Regions from separate parts of the Diaphorobacter sp. MNS-0 genome, predicted to be linked through region 1. Evidence: riboswitches for the same ligand, from Rfam matches in the RefSeq annotation. Region 1 holds a riboswitch; the other holds the start of a gene.
The links. Region 1 has a riboswitch for thiamine pyrophosphate ahead of K2L43_RS10735 (FAD-dependent oxidoreductase). Riboswitches for the same ligand answer to the same signal wherever they lie in the genome.
Positions count from the first base shown of each region.

Region 2: another riboswitch for thiamine pyrophosphate. It lies ahead of thiC (phosphomethylpyrimidine synthase ThiC); the one in region 1 lies ahead of K2L43_RS10735 (FAD-dependent oxidoreductase).

Region 1 is NZ_CP080761.1:2,251,102-2,259,519, reverse strand. Features, by position in the region: gene K2L43_RS10745 (thiazole synthase) at 1-9, opposite strand, end outside; gene thiS (sulfur carrier protein ThiS) at 21-218, opposite strand; gene K2L43_RS10735 (FAD-dependent oxidoreductase) at 215-1,339, opposite strand; TPP riboswitch at 1,400-1,522, opposite strand; gene thiD (bifunctional hydroxymethylpyrimidine kinase/phosphomethylpyrimidine kinase) at 1,632-2,483, shown strand; gene K2L43_RS10725 (SH3 domain-containing protein) at 2,551-2,949, opposite strand; gene K2L43_RS10720 (NAD(P)/FAD-dependent oxidoreductase) at 3,287-4,351, opposite strand; gene fdxA (ferredoxin FdxA) at 4,376-4,699, opposite strand; gene K2L43_RS10710 (sulfate adenylyltransferase subunit 1) at 4,802-6,190, opposite strand; gene cysD (sulfate adenylyltransferase subunit CysD) at 6,190-7,122, opposite strand; gene K2L43_RS10700 (phosphoadenosine phosphosulfate reductase family protein) at 7,184-7,825, opposite strand; gene K2L43_RS10695 (DUF934 domain-containing protein) at 7,822-8,217, opposite strand; gene K2L43_RS10690 (nitrite/sulfite reductase) at 8,243-8,418, opposite strand, start outside.
Region 2 is NZ_CP080761.1:3,360,324-3,368,741, forward strand. Features, by position in the region: gene thiC (phosphomethylpyrimidine synthase ThiC) at 1-1,683, opposite strand, end outside; TPP riboswitch at 1,785-1,894, opposite strand; gene K2L43_RS15990 (hypothetical protein) at 1,928-2,104, opposite strand; gene lpxC (UDP-3-O-acyl-N-acetylglucosamine deacetylase) at 2,123-3,046, opposite strand; partial or broken gene K2L43_RS16000 (methyl-accepting chemotaxis protein) at 3,267-4,625, shown strand; gene ftsZ (cell division protein FtsZ) at 4,697-5,926, opposite strand; gene ftsA (cell division protein FtsA) at 6,089-7,318, opposite strand; gene K2L43_RS16015 (cell division protein FtsQ/DivIB) at 7,336-8,169, opposite strand; gene K2L43_RS16020 (D-alanine--D-alanine ligase) at 8,166-8,418, opposite strand, start outside.

The DNA.
Region 1 (8,418 bases):
ACTGTTCATGAGCAATGGTTTCAACCGCCGGTGACCGGCGCAATGATTTCGATCTGGTCGCCGGACTGCAGGGCGTGCGAGGCATAGCGGGCACTGGGCACGAACTGCAGGTTCACGGCCACGGCAAACGGGGGCTGGGGGGCCAGGTGGGCCACGGCGTCGGCGACGGTAGCGCCATCGGGCAGTTGCACGGCGTTTTGGTTGATGAATACGTTCATGTGTGCAGCGCAGCTTCGCGGTCGAGCTGCAGCGAGAGGTCGAATCCAGGGGCGAGCTCGGATTGTCCCGTGTTCAGCACCTGCATGACCACATCGAGCATGGCCGGTGCGATCATGAAGCCGTGGCGGTACAGACCGTTGACCTCCAGCACGCGATCCTGAACTACGCGCACGGCGGGCAGGTTGTCGGGCAGGGTGGGGCGGCAGTGGGTGGAGATCTCCAGGATACGCGCCTCGGCAAAGCCCGGGTGCACGGCGTAGGCGGCGCTCAGCAGCTCCAGCGTGGAGCGCACGCTGGCGGGCGACATGTCGTCGGATTCGATCTCGGTAGCGCCGATGACGAACAGGTGGTTCTCCTTCGGTGCGATGTAGATCGGGTAGCGGGGATGCACGATGCGCGTGGGGCGCTGCAGCGTCACGTCGGGCGCGTGCAGGCGTACCACCTCGCCGCGCAGCCCGCGCAGTTGCGGCCATTGCGCACGCGCGCCCAGGCCCCGGCAGTCCAGCACCCAGTCGGGCTGGCCGGCCTGGCCGGGAGTGAAGTCGGCCGGCTGGCGCGCGCTGCCCCAATGCGTGACCACGCCCAACTGGTCCATGGTGGCGGCCAGCGCGGCCAGGGCCTGGCGGTTGTCCAATTGGCCCTCGCCGGGCAGGTACAGGCCCTGGTGGAAGCGCTGTGCGGCCGTGGGCTCCAGTGCAGCCACGCCAGCGCTGTCCAGCGCCTGCATGCGCGGCAGCCCGGGCACCAGGCCTTGGGTCTGCTCGAACTTCAGGCGCATGCGCGCGGCTTCGGGTGCGTCCTGGCGGTGCCACAGGATCAGCGTGCCGTCATGTTGGAAGTACACCGGTGCGGCCAGCGGTGCCAGCAGCTCGGGCCAGCGCGCCAGCGAGTGCACGCCCATGCGCACCACGCCGGGCTCGGCCACGATGGATTCGGCCAGGGGGGCCACCATGGCGGCGGCCACGTAGGCTGCGGCGCCTTCGGCGGCACGGGTGCCGGCCTCGTGCACCTCAACGGCGTGGCCCTGGCGGGCGAGTTCGACGGCCAGCAGGCGGCCCATGAGGCCCGCGCCCAGGATGGTGACGCGGGAGGAGGAGCGAAGGGTGGGGAAAGTGTGCATCGTGTCCGTGATGAAAGGCCAGGCCAAACAACCAAAGGACAAAACGGGAGCGCGCGGCGCGCCGATGCTGTTGAAACTCCCCACGCCAGCATGACCTGGATCGGGTGCTTAGGGTATTTCTCAGTCGCCTGCCGCTTTCGTCAACACGTTCTTAGTGCGGCGGGGACACCCCTGTTTCGTCCGTGGCCGGCATTACAGCACAGGGGTGGTGCCCCTGTTGTTGACGTGGCGCAGGCTCTGGCGTTGCCGCGGCTGCGTTGAATGCGCTGCGGCTTGGCCGATAATTTTTGCCATGAACCAAGAGACACAGACGCCCGGCGGTGGCCGGCGCTATGCGCGCGTGTTGACCATCGCGGGCTCGGACAGCGGCGGCGGCGCGGGCATTCAGGCCGACCTGAAGACCTTCAGCGCCCTGGGCTGCTACGGCATGACCGCGATCACCGCCATCACCGCGCAGAACACGCGCGGCGTGACGGGCATCCACGGCATTCCGCCCGAGATGCTGCGCGCACAGATCGACGCCGTGGTCGAGGACATCGGCGTGGACGCGGTGAAGATCGGCATGCTGCATTCGCCCGAGGTGGTGCAGGTGGTGGCCGACGCGATTCTTCGCCATGGCTTGCCCAACGTGGTGCTGGACCCGGTGATGGTCGCCACCAGCGGCGACCGGCTGATTGCCGAGGAAACCGTGGGAACGCTGGTGCGCGCGCTGTTCCCGCTGGCCGCCGTGGTCACCCCCAACCTGGACGAGGCCGGCTGGCTGCTGGGCCGCGCCATTGCCGACGAAAGCGCGCTGGACGCGGCCGCCACCGACCTGCTGGCGCTGGGCGCGCGCGCGGTGCTGCTCAAGGGCGGGCATCTGCCGGGCGACCGGGTGGTGGATGTGCTGGCCCTGCCTGGCGACGAGCGCCACCGCCTGGAAGCTGCGCGCATCGTCACGCACAACGGCCACGGCACGGGCTGCACCTTGTCGTCGGCGATCGCTGCGCACCTCGCATTGGGCCAGCCGCTGGCGCAGGCGGTGCGGTTGGCTCGCCAGTACATTCTGGGCGCGATCGCTGCCGGGGCCGATGTGCGCACCGGCCACGGCCACGGGCCGCTCAACCATGGCTATGCGCCGGTGGCGCAGCGTGTGATCGAGTAACGGGCGGCTGAGGGAGCGCCGGGCACCGCGCGCGCCACAGGCCCACACCGCCGCGGCACCCGAAATATCACCAGCCCCAGGTCAGGCGCCGGGCCACCCAGCCCTTTTGCCCGTCTTCGCGCTGCACCCGGGCCCAGCTACCCGACTGGCCCAGGCTGCGCACCACCTCATGCTGCTGCAGCTTGCCCACGGTCTTGTGCTGCTGGCCGGGGCCGGCGCGCAGGTTGGCGACGCGTGCCGTCACCACGCGGTGCGGCGCCTTGCTGGTCAGCGGCGCGTACACCCAGCCGAGCGGCTCCTCGAAATCCCGCACTTGGAGCCAACGGCCCTTGCGCTGCTGCACCTGCAGCGGATAGCCCCGGCCCAGCTCCCACAGCGTCGCCGAGCGGGTGCTGGGTTTCTCGCGCACGTTGACCGCATTGCCCTTGATGCTGACGAACTCGCGCGCCTGCACGCCGGCGGGCATGAGCAGGGGCAGGGCCAGCGCGGCGGCGGCCAGGGCTTTGGATAGGATGCGATGCGGCAGGGGCAGTGCGAAGGGCACGGGGTGATCTCCTTGGAGTTGGAACTGAGGGATGACAACCCCCAGGTGGAGGGCCGCCCGCGTGCGAAGTTCCGGCCGTTTCAGGCGCGAACCGATGGCCGAAACGTCAATTGCTATGAAAAATAGAGCTAGCAGCGCACTCTACAAGCCATTCTTAGACATTTTTCTATTTGGAAACAAGGCGGAACGCGCGCTGCAAGCTCCTGCTTCAATAGCGCCCGGCGCATTGCCGCAGGGCGCGCCGCGCCGTCGCCGCAGGTCAGCGGGCCGGGGCGACGCCCAGCCGGACTTGCAGCCGTTCGCTGCTGGTGGTGTATTCCAGGGGCAGCTTGTGGCCCGCCTGCCGTTCGGCCTCGGCGAAGGCGGCGAGGGTGGCTTCGTGGAAGCCGCACAGGATCAGCTTGCGCTTGCCGGGGTAGGTGTTGATGTCGCCGACGGCGTAGATGCCGGGGACGCTGGTGGCGAAAGTGGCCGTGTCCACGGTCAGCTGCTTGCGGTCCATCGCCAGGCCCCAGTCGGCGATGGGCCCTAGGCGCGGAGAGATGCCCAGGTAGGCCAGCAACAGGTCCAGCGGCTGGCGCTGTGGCTCGCCTTGCGGGTCCAGCAGGGCCAGCGCCTGCAGGGTGCCGTCGGGCGCGGTCTCCACGCCCGTGATCTGGCCGATCACGACCTGGATGCGGCCCGCCTCGCGCAGTGCCTGCAGTTGCGCCAGCAGCGCGGGCGCGGCCTGGAAGGCATCGCGCCGGTGCAGCAGCAGCACCTGCGCGGCAGCGTCCACGCAGTCCAGCGCCGCCTGCACGGCCGCCTCGTCGCCGCCATGTACCACCACGCGCTTGCCGGTCGCGGCACGGGTAGCCGTAGCGGCGTCAGGGTGGTAGAGCAACTGGCCGGGGGCCAGCGCCTCCACCCCCTCGGCCTTGATGGCGCGCGGCACGAAGGCGCCCACGCCCGCGGCGATGAAGACGCTGCGCGCCAGCAGCGCGGTGCCGGCGGTGGTGGTGAGCAGAATACGTCCGTCGGCCTGCGCGGCCAGCGTGTGGACCTGCTGGCCCAAGTGCAGCGTGGGGGAGAAAGGGGCGATCTGCCGCTGCAGCAGTTCCACGAGCCCCTGGCCCGTGCACACAGGGATGCCGGGAATGTCGTAGATGGGTTTGTCGGGATACAGCTCGGCGCACTGGCCGCCCACATGGGGCAGCGCATCAACCAGGTGCGCCGCGATGCCCTGCAGCCCGAGCTGGAAGACCTGGAAGAGCCCCACCGGCCCGGCGCCGATCACCACGGCGTCCGCGGCCTGGGGCGTCGGGCTGCTGGGGGATGGGTGCATGCGGGCGTGGCGGGAGCGCGGGAGTCAGCGCTCCAGCAGGTCCAGCTTGCCGGGCTTGCCGTTCCAGTCGTCAGCGTCGGGCAGCGGTGCCTTGCGCTTGGTGATGCTCTTGAACTTGGGCGTCAGCTCGGCGTTGATCTTGATGAAGGCCAGCTGGTCGCTGGGCAGGTCTTCCTCGGCAAAGATGGCGTTGGCCGGGCATTCGGGGATGCACACGGCGCAGTCGATGCACTCGTCGGGGTCGATCACGAGGAAGTTGGGACCTTCGCGGAAGCAGTCCACGGGGCACACATCCACGCAATCGGTGTATTTGCACTTGATGCAGTTTTCGGTGACGACGTGAGTCATGAGTAGTTGTGTTCTGGTATGGGGTTAGCCCGCGATTTTAGGCCGACCGCCGCCTCAGCAGGCCAGCCAACCATGCCTGAGGCGCGGAAACCTTAACGTTGATCAAGCTTTTGGGGCCGGTGCGTTCACCAGCACGGCGCCCGCCGTCTTGTGGCTGGCGGTGTCGACCAGGATGAGCGAACCGAGCACGCGGCTGCGCGCGAACGGCGCCGCGGGCAGGGGTTCCTGCAGCAGCAGCTCCACATGGCCGATGGCATTGGGCTCCAGCTGGGTGGCGTCTTCCTCGGCCAGGGTGTTGATGTCCAGGCGGTGGACCACGCGGCGCACCTTGACCTTGACCCAGCGGTGGCCGTGCAGCGCCCAGTACACGCGGCCCGCCACCAGCGGCTCGTCGTCCATCCACGCGACGGTGGCGGTGATCTCGCGCTGGCCGGGCCATGCGGGCACGGCGGCGGGGGTGTCGAAGTCGTCCTCGGCAGCGGCAGCGGGTGCGGGCGCAGCCACGATCCAGTCGCCGCGCGAGACGTCCACCTCGCGGTCGAGGGTGATGCCCGCGCTCTGGCCCGCGGCCACGCCGGTGGCGCGGCGCGCATGGTCCAGCACCTGCGCCACCTGCGCCAGCTGTCCGCTGGGGAAGATGGCGACCTGCGCACCCGGCTGCACGCGGCCCGAGCCCACCCGGCCCCAGAACACGCGGCGCCCCTGCGAAGTGTCGGACGAGGAAGAAAATTTCTCCACCCACTGCACCGGGAAGGCCAGGGGCAGGCCGGCGTCGGGCGGGGTGTTGGGCAGCCGCTCCAGGATCTGCAGCAGGCTCGGGCCCGCGTAGTCGCACCAGCCGGGCTTGGCCTCTACCACGTTCCAGCCCTTGAGCGCCGACACCGGCACCACGCCCGCCACCGCGATGCCCGCGTGCCGGGCGAACTGCTCCAGCGCGGCACGGATGTGACGGTAGGCGAGCTGTGGGTCGGCCACGGCGTCGAGCTTGTTCACGGCAAACACCAGCGAATGCACGCGCAGCAGGTGCACCAGCAGGCTGTGGCGGCGCGTTTGCGGCAGCAGCGTGAGTTGCGGGTTCTGCCAGTCGAGCTTGGTGGCGTCCACCAGCACTACGGCGGCGTCGGCCTGGGAGGCGGCGGTGACCATGTTGCGCGTGTACTGCTCGTGGCCGGGCGCGTCGCCGATGATGAACTTGCGCGCCTCGGTGGCGAAGTAGCGGTAGGCCACGTCGATGGTGATGCCCTGCTCGCGCTCGGCACTGAGGCCGTCGGTCAGCAGCGCCAGGTCGGTCTCTCCGCCGCGCTGCACCCCGGCCAGGTGGTCCTGCAGCACGGCGCGGCTGTCCACCAGCAGGCGGCCGATCAGCGTGCTCTTGCCATCGTCCACGCTGCCGCAGGTGATGAAGCGCAGCGCGGAAATGTGATCATTTGTGCCGCTAGCGCTTTCTGGTTGTGCGCTGGAAGCTATTGAATTGATAGTGGCGGTGGTCATCAGAAATACCCGTCTTTCTTGCGCTTTTCCATCGAGGCGTCGCTGGTCTTGTCGTCCATGCGCGTGGCGCCGCGCTCGCTGACCTCGGCGGCCAGGGTCTCGATCACGATTTCGCCTGCCGTGGCGGCCGGGCTTTCCACCGGGCAGGTGCAGGTGATGTCGCCCACGGTGCGAAAGCGCACGGTGCGCGTCTGCACCGCTTCGCCGTCCTTCGGGGGCGTGAGCGGCGTGACGGGAACCAGCAGGCCGCGGCGCTCCACCACTTCGCGCGGGTGGGCGTAGTACAGCGATGGCAGGGCGACCTGCTCGCGCTCGATGTACTGCCACACGTCCAGCTCGGTCCAGTTGCTGATGGGAAAGACGCGGAAATGCTCGCCGGGGGCCAGGCGCGTGTTGAACAGCGTCCACAGTTCGGGGCGCTGCGCCTTGGGCTGCCACTGGCCGAAGCTGTCGCGGTGGGAAAAGATGCGCTCCTTGGCGCGCGCCTTCTCCTCGTCCCGGCGCGCACCGCCGATCAAGGCGTCGAAACGGAACTCCTCAATCGCTTCGAGCAGCGTGACGGACTGGTGCACGTTGCGCGATTCGCCGGGGTGGGCCAGGCGCACGGTGCCGCGCGCCATCGAATCCTCGACGCTGCGCACGATGAGTTCGGCGCCCAGCTCCTTGGCGCGGAAGTCGCGGAAGTCGGTCACCTCGGGGAAGTTGTGCCCCGTGTCGATCATCAGCAGCGGGTAGGGAATGCGGCCCGCGCCGAAGGCCTTCTCGGCGCACTTGAGCATGACCAGCGAGTCCTTGCCGCCCGAGAACAGCAGGGCGGGGCGCTCGAAGGCCGCGGCCACCTCGCGCAGGATGAAGATGGTTTCTTCTTCTAGCGCGTCCAGGTGGCGGTTGCTGAGCTGGTTGAGCACTTGGGAGTCAACACGGGCGTTCATTCGATGTTCCAGTCAAATCTGGCTCCAGCGCTTGTGGGGCAAGCGCAGGCAGCTATCGTTTTTAGTGGGCCAGGTGCAGGCCGCATTCGCGGTTGTCTTCGCCCTTGGTGGGGTCCACGTAGTCAAAGTTGTTGGGCAGGCCGTGCTGTTGACAGTACTCGTGCAGCTGTTTGGACGACCAGTGCAATAGCGGCGCGACCTTGATCAGGCCGTCGGGGTTGATGCTCACGGGGTCCATCTGCGCGCGCACGGCGGTGTCGGTGGCGCGCAGCGCGGTGAACCACACCCGGGGTGCCGTTTCGCGCAGGGCGCGGGCGAAGGGTTCGAGCTTCACCTCTTCGGTGAACGCGGCGTGGCGCGGGTCGTCCAGGGCGGGCGTCGGGCCTTCCACGGCCTCGCGGTGGGCGCGCGAGCGGCGCGGCAGGTAGATCTTCAGGTTGAGCCCCAGCTGCTTCGTCACCGCGTCGGCAAAGCGGTAGGTGGCCTCGGTGTTGTAGCCGTTGTCCATCCAGACCACAGGCACGCCCGGCTGCACGCGGGTGACCAGGTGCAGGATCACGGCCTCGAACGGGCGGAAATTGGTGGTGACGATGGGCGTCTGGCCCAGGCCCAGCGCCCAGGCCACCAGCGCGGCGGCATCGTGGCCGTGCTCGGCGTTGACGCGGGCAAGTTCGGCGGCGCTGACTGCCGTGGCGGTGCTCATGCGGCCTCCCGGGCGAACAGCGGGCGCGGCTCCAGAACGTCGCCCTGGTAGAAGGCGGCATAGCGCGCGAACTGGCGTTCGGCCGCGGCCGGGTCCACGCCGGGCGCCAGCACCGCGCTGCTGAAGCCGCTGCGGTGCATGTGCACCAGCTGGTCGATCAGCACGTCGCCCGTGGCGCGGATGTCGCCCGCAAAGCGGTAGCGGCGGCGCAGCAGCAGGGCCTGGCTGTAGGCGCGGCCGTCGGTGAACTTGGGGAACTGCAGCTCGATGCGCTGCACGCCCTCCAGCGCGCCTTCGGCGGCCAGCGCGGCCAGGTCGGCATCGTTGGCGATCTGCAGGGTTTTGAGGTCGTCAGCGCCCAGGGATAAAGCGCCAGCAGCTATGATTTTCATAGTATTCAAGGTCTTTTGAGTGGGGTCAGGCCACGGCCTCTTCAGCCGCCTTGGGGTGGCGCGCACCATTGGCGGCGGCCTTGAAGGGGTCCTGGCCCACGCGGCGCAGGGTGTCGATGAACAGCTCGTTGCCCTTGCGCAGCGCGCGGTAGGTGTCCAGCAGCGCCTCGATCACGTCGGGCACTTCGGCGGCCGAGAACG
Region 2 (8,418 bases), 1.1 Mb from region 1:
GCTGTCCTTGGGCAGGGTCTCGTCGTGGTACTCCTTGGCCGTATCGGGGTCCAGGCCCAGGTTGAACTGGTCCTGCCAGCGGAAGTCGAACCGCGCCTGGCTGAGCGCATCGTCACGCGCGCGGGCGCCCGGGTGGCCCTTGGCCACGTCGGCCGCGTGGGCCGCGATCTTGTAGGCAATGATGCCCTGCTTGACATCGTCGCGGTCGGGCAGGCCCAGGTGCTCCTTGGGCGTCACGTAGCACAGCATGGCCGTGCCCATCCAGCCGATCATGGCGGCACCGATGGCGCTGGCGATGTGGTCGTAGCCGGGGGCGATATCGATGGTCAGCGGGCCCAGGGTGTAGAACGGCGCCTCGTGGCAGGTCTTGAGCTGCTCCGTCATGTTGGCCTGGATCATGTGCATGGGCACGTGGCCGGGGCCTTCGATCATGGTCTGCACGTCGTGCTTCCAGGCGATCTGCGTGAGTTCGCCCAGCGTGTGCAGCTCGGCAAACTGCGCCTCGTCGTTGGCATCCGAGGCGCAGCCGGGGCGCAGGCCGTCGCCCAGGCTGAAGCTGACGTCGTAGGCCTTCATGATGTCGCAGATGTCCTCGAAGTGCTCGTACAAAAAGCTTTCGCGGTGGTGCGCCATGCACCACTTGGCCATGATGGAGCCGCCACGGGACACGATGCCCGTGCGGCGTTGGGCCGTCAGGTGGATGTAGGCCAGGCGCACGCCCGCGTGGATGGTGAAATAGTCCACGCCCTGCTCGGCCTGCTCGACCAGCGTGTCGCGGAAGATCTCCCAGGTCAGGTCCTCGGCAATGCCACCGACCTTTTCCAGCGCCTGGTAGATAGGCACCGTGCCGATGGGCACGGGCGAGTTGCGCACGATCCAGTCGCGCGTGGTGTGGATGTTCTTGCCGGTGGACAGGTCCATCACGTTGTCGGCGCCCCAGCGGATGGCCCAGACGAGCTTCTCCACCTCTTCCTCGATGCTCGACGTGACGGCGGAGTTGCCGATGTTGGCGTTGATCTTCACCTTGAAGTTGCGCCCGATGGCCATGGGCTCCACTTCGGGGTGGTTGATGTTGGCGGGAATGATGGCGCGGCCACGGGCGACCTCGTCGCGCACGAACTCGGGCGTGATGATTTTCGGGATGCTCGCACCCAGCGGGTTGCCGGCCAGGCGCTGCTCGCGCGCGGTGTCCTGCATGTATTGCTGCATCCACTCGCGGCGACCGTTCTCGCGCAAGGCCACGTATTCCATCTCGGGAGTGACGATGCCCTTCTTCGCGTAGTGCATCTGCGTGACGTTGGCGCCGCTCCTGGCGCGCAGCGGCTGGCGCTGCAGCGCCGCAGCCTCGGCGCGCAGCTGGGCCAGGCGGTCGCCATCCTCGGCCTTCTGGCCGTCGTCCAGCGCCTTGCGCACGCGACCCTCATAGCCCTCGGTGTCGCCGCGCGCGGCAATCCATTTGCCCCGCACGCTCGCAAGGCCCTTGCGCACGTCGATCTGCACGGCAGGATCGGTATAGGGGCCGGACGTGTCGTACACGCTCACCACTTCGCCGTTGGTGAGCTGAATGTCGCGCACCGGCACGCGCAGCCCGGGCTGGCTGCCGGCGAGGTAGGACTTGGTGGAAGCGGGAAAGGGTTCGCGCGTGAGCGCAAGCAGGCTGGCGAACTTGTCGGGGGCATTCATGGCGGGCAGCTCCTTCATCGGCGGGATGGATGGAATTGCTCCGCTATCGATCGGATGGACGGACGGAGCACGACCCTTCTTGCGGGTGTACCCGTTTCCCCCTATCCGACTGCAGCTCTTCTTACGCTGGCATGAACCAGATCAAGTTCGCGGTTCCGGCGGTCAGGTCCGCCATCTCAGCACGCCGTTACGTGCACCCCGGAGCGGGGCCGAGTATAGGCGACTTGACCGCCAGCAAGGTGCCTTACAGCAGACGCTCGAGGATCAGCACCAGGAAGAACATGGACGCCGCGATCACGGTCCATTTGACGATGACCAGTCCAAAACGCTTGTAGCGCTGCTGTCCCGTAGCGGCAAAAAAGGCAAACGACACGCCGGCAGCCAGCAGCAGCAGAAGGACAGCCCATCGGAAGATCAACATGCACGCGTCCCCCGTCCGTTACCAGGCACGCACCGGCTGTGTGAAACCTGCGGGCGCCTGGCGCTCATTCTCGAAGGTCACGATCTCCCACGCATCCTCGTGGGCCAGCAGTTCGCGCAACAGCAGGTTGTTCATGGCGTGGCCCGAGCGGAAGGCGCTATAGGCCGCCAGCAGCGGCTTGCCGACGAGGTACAGGTCACCCATGGCATCGAGGATCTTGTGGCGGGCGAACTCGGCGTCGTAGCGCAGGCCATCGGCGTTGAGCACCTTGTAGTCGTCCATGACGATGGCGTTGTCCAGCCCGCCACCCAGCGCCAGGCCGCTGGAGCGCAGCATCTCCACGTCCTTCGTGAAGCCGAAGGTGCGGGCGCGCGCAATGTCGCGCGCGTAGTTGCCTTCGCCCAGATCGAACTCCGCGCTCTGCCCGGTGGAGTCCACGGCGGGGTGGGCGAAGTCGATGTCGAAGCGCAGCTTGAAGCCATGGTAGGGCTCCAGCCGCGCCCACTTGAGCTGCTGGCCCGTGCCTTCACGCACTTCCACGGGGCGCTTGACCCGTATGAAGCGCTTGGGCGCGTTCTGCAACTCCACCCCCGCGCTTTGCAGCAGGAACACGAAGGAAGCGGACGATCCGTCGAGGATCGGCACCTCCTCCGCCGTGATGTCGATGTAGAGGTTGTCCAGCCCCAGCCCTGCGCAGGCCGACATGAGGTGCTCCACGGTATGCACCTTCGCACCACCAGCGCCAATGGTCGAGGCCATGCGCGTATCCACGACGGCCGTGGCGGTAATGGGAATGTCCACCGGCTCCGGCAGATCCACGCGGCGGAACACGATCCCCGTGTCCGGCTGTGCCGGGCGCAACGTCAACTCGACCCGCTGGCCGCCGTGCAGGCCTACGCCCACGGCGCGGGTCAGGGTCTTGATGGTGCGTTGCTGAAGCATCCGCCGATTTTAGTCCGCCACACACGGGCCGGCAGTACCCCTTTTCTATGACGTTGATAGCAGCGAAACGTTCTGCCGCCTGCGCTGCGCGTCGATCTGCAGAAGCGCTGACATACGGACAACGAGCGCGTCGCCGAACAAAATTGGAACAAATGCGGTAATTATGTTAATAAATGTTTACAAAACTCGCCATTTTGGCGAATTTCGGAGAAAGCCCCCCATGACCAAGCTCAGCCTCAAGATGAAGATTCTTGCCATGCTGGGAACGGCGCTGCTCGCGCTGATCGTGATGTCGACCCTGTCGTTGCTGCAGGAGCGCAAGCTCATCATCGACGCCCGCAAGGAAACCCTGACCACCGCCGTGCAGACGGCGCACAGCATCGTCGCCGCTTACAAGGAAGCGGCCGACAAGGGCGCGATGAGCGTAGAGGACGCGCAGAAGGCCGCCAAGGAATCCCTGCGCCTGTCGCGCTACGGCGGTGCGGAAGGCAAGACCGAGTATTTCTACATCTGGACCATGGACAGCCGCGGCGTGATGCATCCCATCAAGCCCGAGTGGGAAGGCCAGGACATGGCCGGCAAGCTCAAGGACGGCGATGGCAACGACCTGCTCAAACAGATCACGGACGCACTGCAGCGCAGCAAGGATGGCAAGGCGTCGCAGATGGTGGCCTCGCTGCGCCGCCTCGTGGTTGAGGTGCGCAGCGCCTCAGACAGCATTGCCACCGCGGCCAGTGAGATCGCGCAGGGCAACAACGACCTGGCCCATCGCACCGAGGACACGGCCAGCAACCTGCAGGCCACGGCCAGCAGCATGGAAGAGCTCTCCAGCACGGTGCGCCAGACCTCCGACGCCACCCAGACCGCCAACCAATTGGCCGCATCGGCCGCGCAGGTGGCGGCACGCGGCGGGGACGTGGTATCCCTGGTGGTGAGCACCATGGAAGGCATCAACGCCAGCAGCGGCAAGATCAGTGACATCATCGGCGTGATCGACGGTGCCGCCTTCCAGACCAACATCCTGGCGCTCAACGCTGCCGTGGAGGCCGCGCGCGCCGGCGAACAAGGCCGGGGCTTTGCCGTGGTGGCCGGAGAGGTCCGCACGCTCGCGCAGCGCAGTGCGCAAGCCGCCAAGGAGATCAAGGCGTTGATCAACGATTCGGTGGAAAAGGTCCGCTCCGGCACGACACTGGTGGACAGCGCCGGCAGCACCATGACCGAGATCGTCAGCAGCGTTCAGCGGGTGACGGACATCATTGGCGAAGTGCGCGCCGCCACCTCCGAGCAAAGCCAGGGCATTGCCCAGGTCAGCACCGCCATGCACCAGCTTGACCAGATGACGCAGCAGAACTCCGCGCTGGTGGAGGAATCCACCGCCGCGGCGGCCAGCCTGCGCGAGCAGGCCATGAAGCTGACGGACGTGGTGGCGCTGTTCCGCGTGCAGGCAGGCGAGGTACAGCGACCCCGCCCCGCCACGGCGCCCACGCGTGCTGCAGCCCCCGCGGCGCGCGCCGATCCGTGCGGCACTCACAGGCGCCAGTGCGCGCCGTGTAGCGCACGTCATGCGGATGCGCGACCGCACATGAAAAAGCCGCTGGCACGCCAGCGGCTTTTTCATTCAGGCACCTTGGTCGTGGCGCCGGTGGAGCTTCAGTCCGCCTGCTTGCGCAGGAAGGCCGGAATCTCCAGTTCGTCCATGCCGCCCGAAGACAGCGCATCCACGCGCGCCGTGGCCACGGAACGGTTGGTGCGCCAGACGCTCGGCACGGCCATGCTGCCGTAGTCGGCCTGGGCCGCACCGCCCACCATGCCGGCGGAAACTCCGACCGCTGCGCCGGCCATCGGCATCTGGTACGCCACGTTGTCCGTGCCGGTGCGCAGGCTGCCCTGCACCACCTGCATGGGCTGGCGGCGCGCGTTCTGGCGCGACAGGCCCGTGGCCACCACGGTCACGCGGATCTCGTCACCCAGCGTGTCGTCGTATGCCGCGCCGAAGATCACATGCGCGTCCGGCGAGGCGTAGGCGTTGATGGTGTTCATTGCCAGCCGCGATTCGGCCAGCTTGAGGCTGCCCTTGCTTGCGGTGACCAGCACCAGCACGCCCTTGGCGCCCGACAGGTCGATGCCTTCGAGCAGCGGGCAGGCGATGGCCTGCTCGGCCGCGATGCGCGCGCGATCCGGGCCGCTGGCCGTGGCCGTGCCCATCATCGCCTTGCCGGGTTCGCCCATCACGGTGCGCACGTCCTCGAAGTCCACGTTCACCTGGCCGTACTCGTTGATGATCTCGGCGATACCGCCGACCGCGTTCTTGAGCACATCGTTGGCGTGCGCGAAGGCTTCTTCCTGGGTGATGTCATCGCCCAGCACCTCCAGCAGCTTCTCGTTGAGCACGACGATCAGCGAGTCGACGTTGGCTTCGAGCTCGGCCAGCCCATCGTCGGCGTTCTTCATGCGGCGCCCGCCCTCCCAGTCGAAGGGCTTGGTGACCACGCCCACCGTGAGGATGCCCATCTCCTTGGCCACGCGCGCGATCACGGGCGCAGCGCCCGTGCCCGTGCCGCCGCCCATGCCGGCGGTAATGAACAGCATGTGCGAGCCCTGGATGGCCTGCCGGATGTCCTCCTGCGCAGCCTCGGCGGCCTCGCGGCCCTTGTCGGGCTTGCTGCCCGCGCCCAAGCCGCTTGCGCCCAGTTGGATGGTGCGATGCGCCGTGCTGCGGGTGAGCGCCTGCGCGTCGGTGTTGGCCGTGACGAACTCCACGCCCTGCACGTTGCGCGAGATCATGTGCTCGACGGCGTTGCCGCCGCCCCCGCCGACACCGATCACCTTGATCTGCGTGCCCTGGTTGAACTCTTCGGACTCGATCATTTCGATGGTCATGATGGTGCTCCTGAAACTTGGGTTGTGATTTGCAATTGCCGTAGGTTGGTGTTTGTTAGGGGACGGTCATTGCCGTCGGGCGGAGGCGCGGTACTTCGCCATCGCCCGCGGCGCCGCGGCGGCGGACTGGCGCGTGCCATCCAGAGCGGGGGGAAGGTCATGTCAGAAGTTCCCCACGATGAAGTCCTTGAACCGGCCGAACGCGGTCTTCACCGAGCCGCTCTTGGCTGCCACCTTGAAGCCGCGCAGGCGCGCCAGGCGCGCCTCTTCCAGCAGGCCCATGACCGTGGCGGCGCGCGGCTGGGCAATCATGTCGGCCAGCGCGCTGGAGTACTTCGGGATGCCGCGGCGCACGGGCTTGAGGAAGATGTCCTCGCCCAGCTCCACCATGCCCGGCATGACGGAGCTGCCGCCCGTGATCACGATGCCCGAGGACAGCACCTCCTCATAGCCGGACTCGCGGATCACCTGCTGCACCAGCGAGAAGATCTCCTCCACGCGCGGTTCGATCACGCCCGCCAGCGCCTGCTTGGACAGCATGCGCGGGCTGCGGTCGCCCAGGCCCGGCACCTCGACCTGCGCCTCAGGGTCGGCGAGCAACTGCTTGGCGTAGCCGCTCTCCACCTTGATGTCCTCGGCGTCCTTGGTGGGTGTGCGCAGCGCCATCGCGATATCGCTGGTGATCAGGTCGCCCGCGATCGGGATCACCGCCGTGTGGCGGATCGCCCCCCCGGTGAAGATGGCCACATCGGTGGTGCCCGCGCCAATGTCCACCACGGCCACGCCCAGTTCGCGCTCGTCATCGGTAAGGACGGCCTGGCTGCTCGCCAGCGGGTTCAGCATCAGCTGCTCCACTTCCAGGCCGCAGCGGCGCACGCACTTGATGATGTTCTCGGCCGCGCTCTGCGCACCGGTCACGATGTGGATCTTGGCCTCCAGGCGGATGCCGCTCATGCCGATGGGCTCTTTGACATCCTGCCCGTCGATCACGAATTCCTGCGGCTCCACCAGCAGCAGCCGCTGGTCGCTGGAGATGTTGATGGCCTTGGCCGTCTCCACCACGCGCGCCACGTCCGCCGGCGTGACCTCCTTGTCCTTCACGGCCACCATGCCGCTGGAGTTGAGGCCGCGGATATGGCTGCCCGTGATGCCGGTATAGACGCGCTGGATCTTGCAGTCGGCCATCAACTCGGCCTCCTTCAGCGCCTGCTGGATGCTCTGCACCGTGGCGTCGATGTTCACCACCACGCCGCGCTTCAAGCCATTGCTGGGGGCTACGCCCAGGCCGGCCAGCTTCAGCTCGCCCCCGGGCAGCACTTCAGCGACGACTGCCATGACCTTGGCGGTGCCGATGTCCAGCCCCACGACCACGTCTTTGTATTCTCTTGCCATAGTTCTCTGTCCTGCCCTCAGTTGTTCTGCCCCGCCCTGCGCGCATGCGACGCCGCGCGCAGCGCAGCCGCCTTCTGTGCATCCGTACTCACGGTGGTGACGCCGCGCAGGCGCAGCGCATAGCCGCTTTCATGCCGCAAGTCGGCGTACTCCAGCGCATCCACGCGACGCCCCTGCCGCTGCGCCACGTCCGGCAGCGTGTGCACCAAACGCGACACGCGCTGCATCAGCAATTGCGTCGAGCCACTCCCCAGCTCCAGCACCGCCCCGCTGTCCAGCGTGACCCGCCAGCCTCCATTCCCCGTGAGCTGCAACGAGTCGATGCCGGAACCCAGCGGCGCCAACGCGGGCGCCAGCTGGCGGTACATCTGCAGCAACTCCGCGGAGCGCTCGGGCGTGCCCATCAGGCGCGGCAGGTTGTCCTGCTCCAGGTCGCCCGCGTCGGCTTCAAAGACCTCGCCCCGGCTATTGACCAGGGTGTCGCTGCCTTCGGCGCCCCAGTAGGCGACCACGTCGTGCTCCTGCAGCTGCACGCGCAGGCCACTGGGGAACTCGCGGCGCACATAGGCCTGCCGCACCCAGGGCACCTGCTCGAAGGCGCGGCGCGCGGCCTGCAAGTCGATGGTGAAGAAGTTGCCCACGAGTTGCGGCGCAACGTTGGCACGCAGGCTCAACGCGCTGGTGTGCACGAGGTCGCCTTCCACCACGATGCGCCCGATCGAGAACGCGGGATGGCGCAGCAGCCAGCCCCCGCCCACCGCCAGCACGGCCAGGGCGCAGCCCAGGAACAGGACCGTGGCGGTCATGTTCATGAGGCGAACGTCCAGCGGTGCGGGCAGCGTGTTGTTCATACCGGCTCCCGTCCTCCTGCCGCACCGGCCCGGCCCTGCAGCGCGTCCAGCGACGCGCTCGCCAGGATGCGCAGGCACAGGTCGGGGTAGCTGACGCCGCTGGCATTGGCCGACATCGGCACCAGCGAGTGGCCGGTCATGCCGGGCGAGGTGTTGATTTCCAGCAGGAAGGGCTTGCGATCGCTCGCGCGGATCATGATGTCGGCGCGCGCCCAGCCGCGGCAACCCAGCGTACGGTAAGCCTGCACG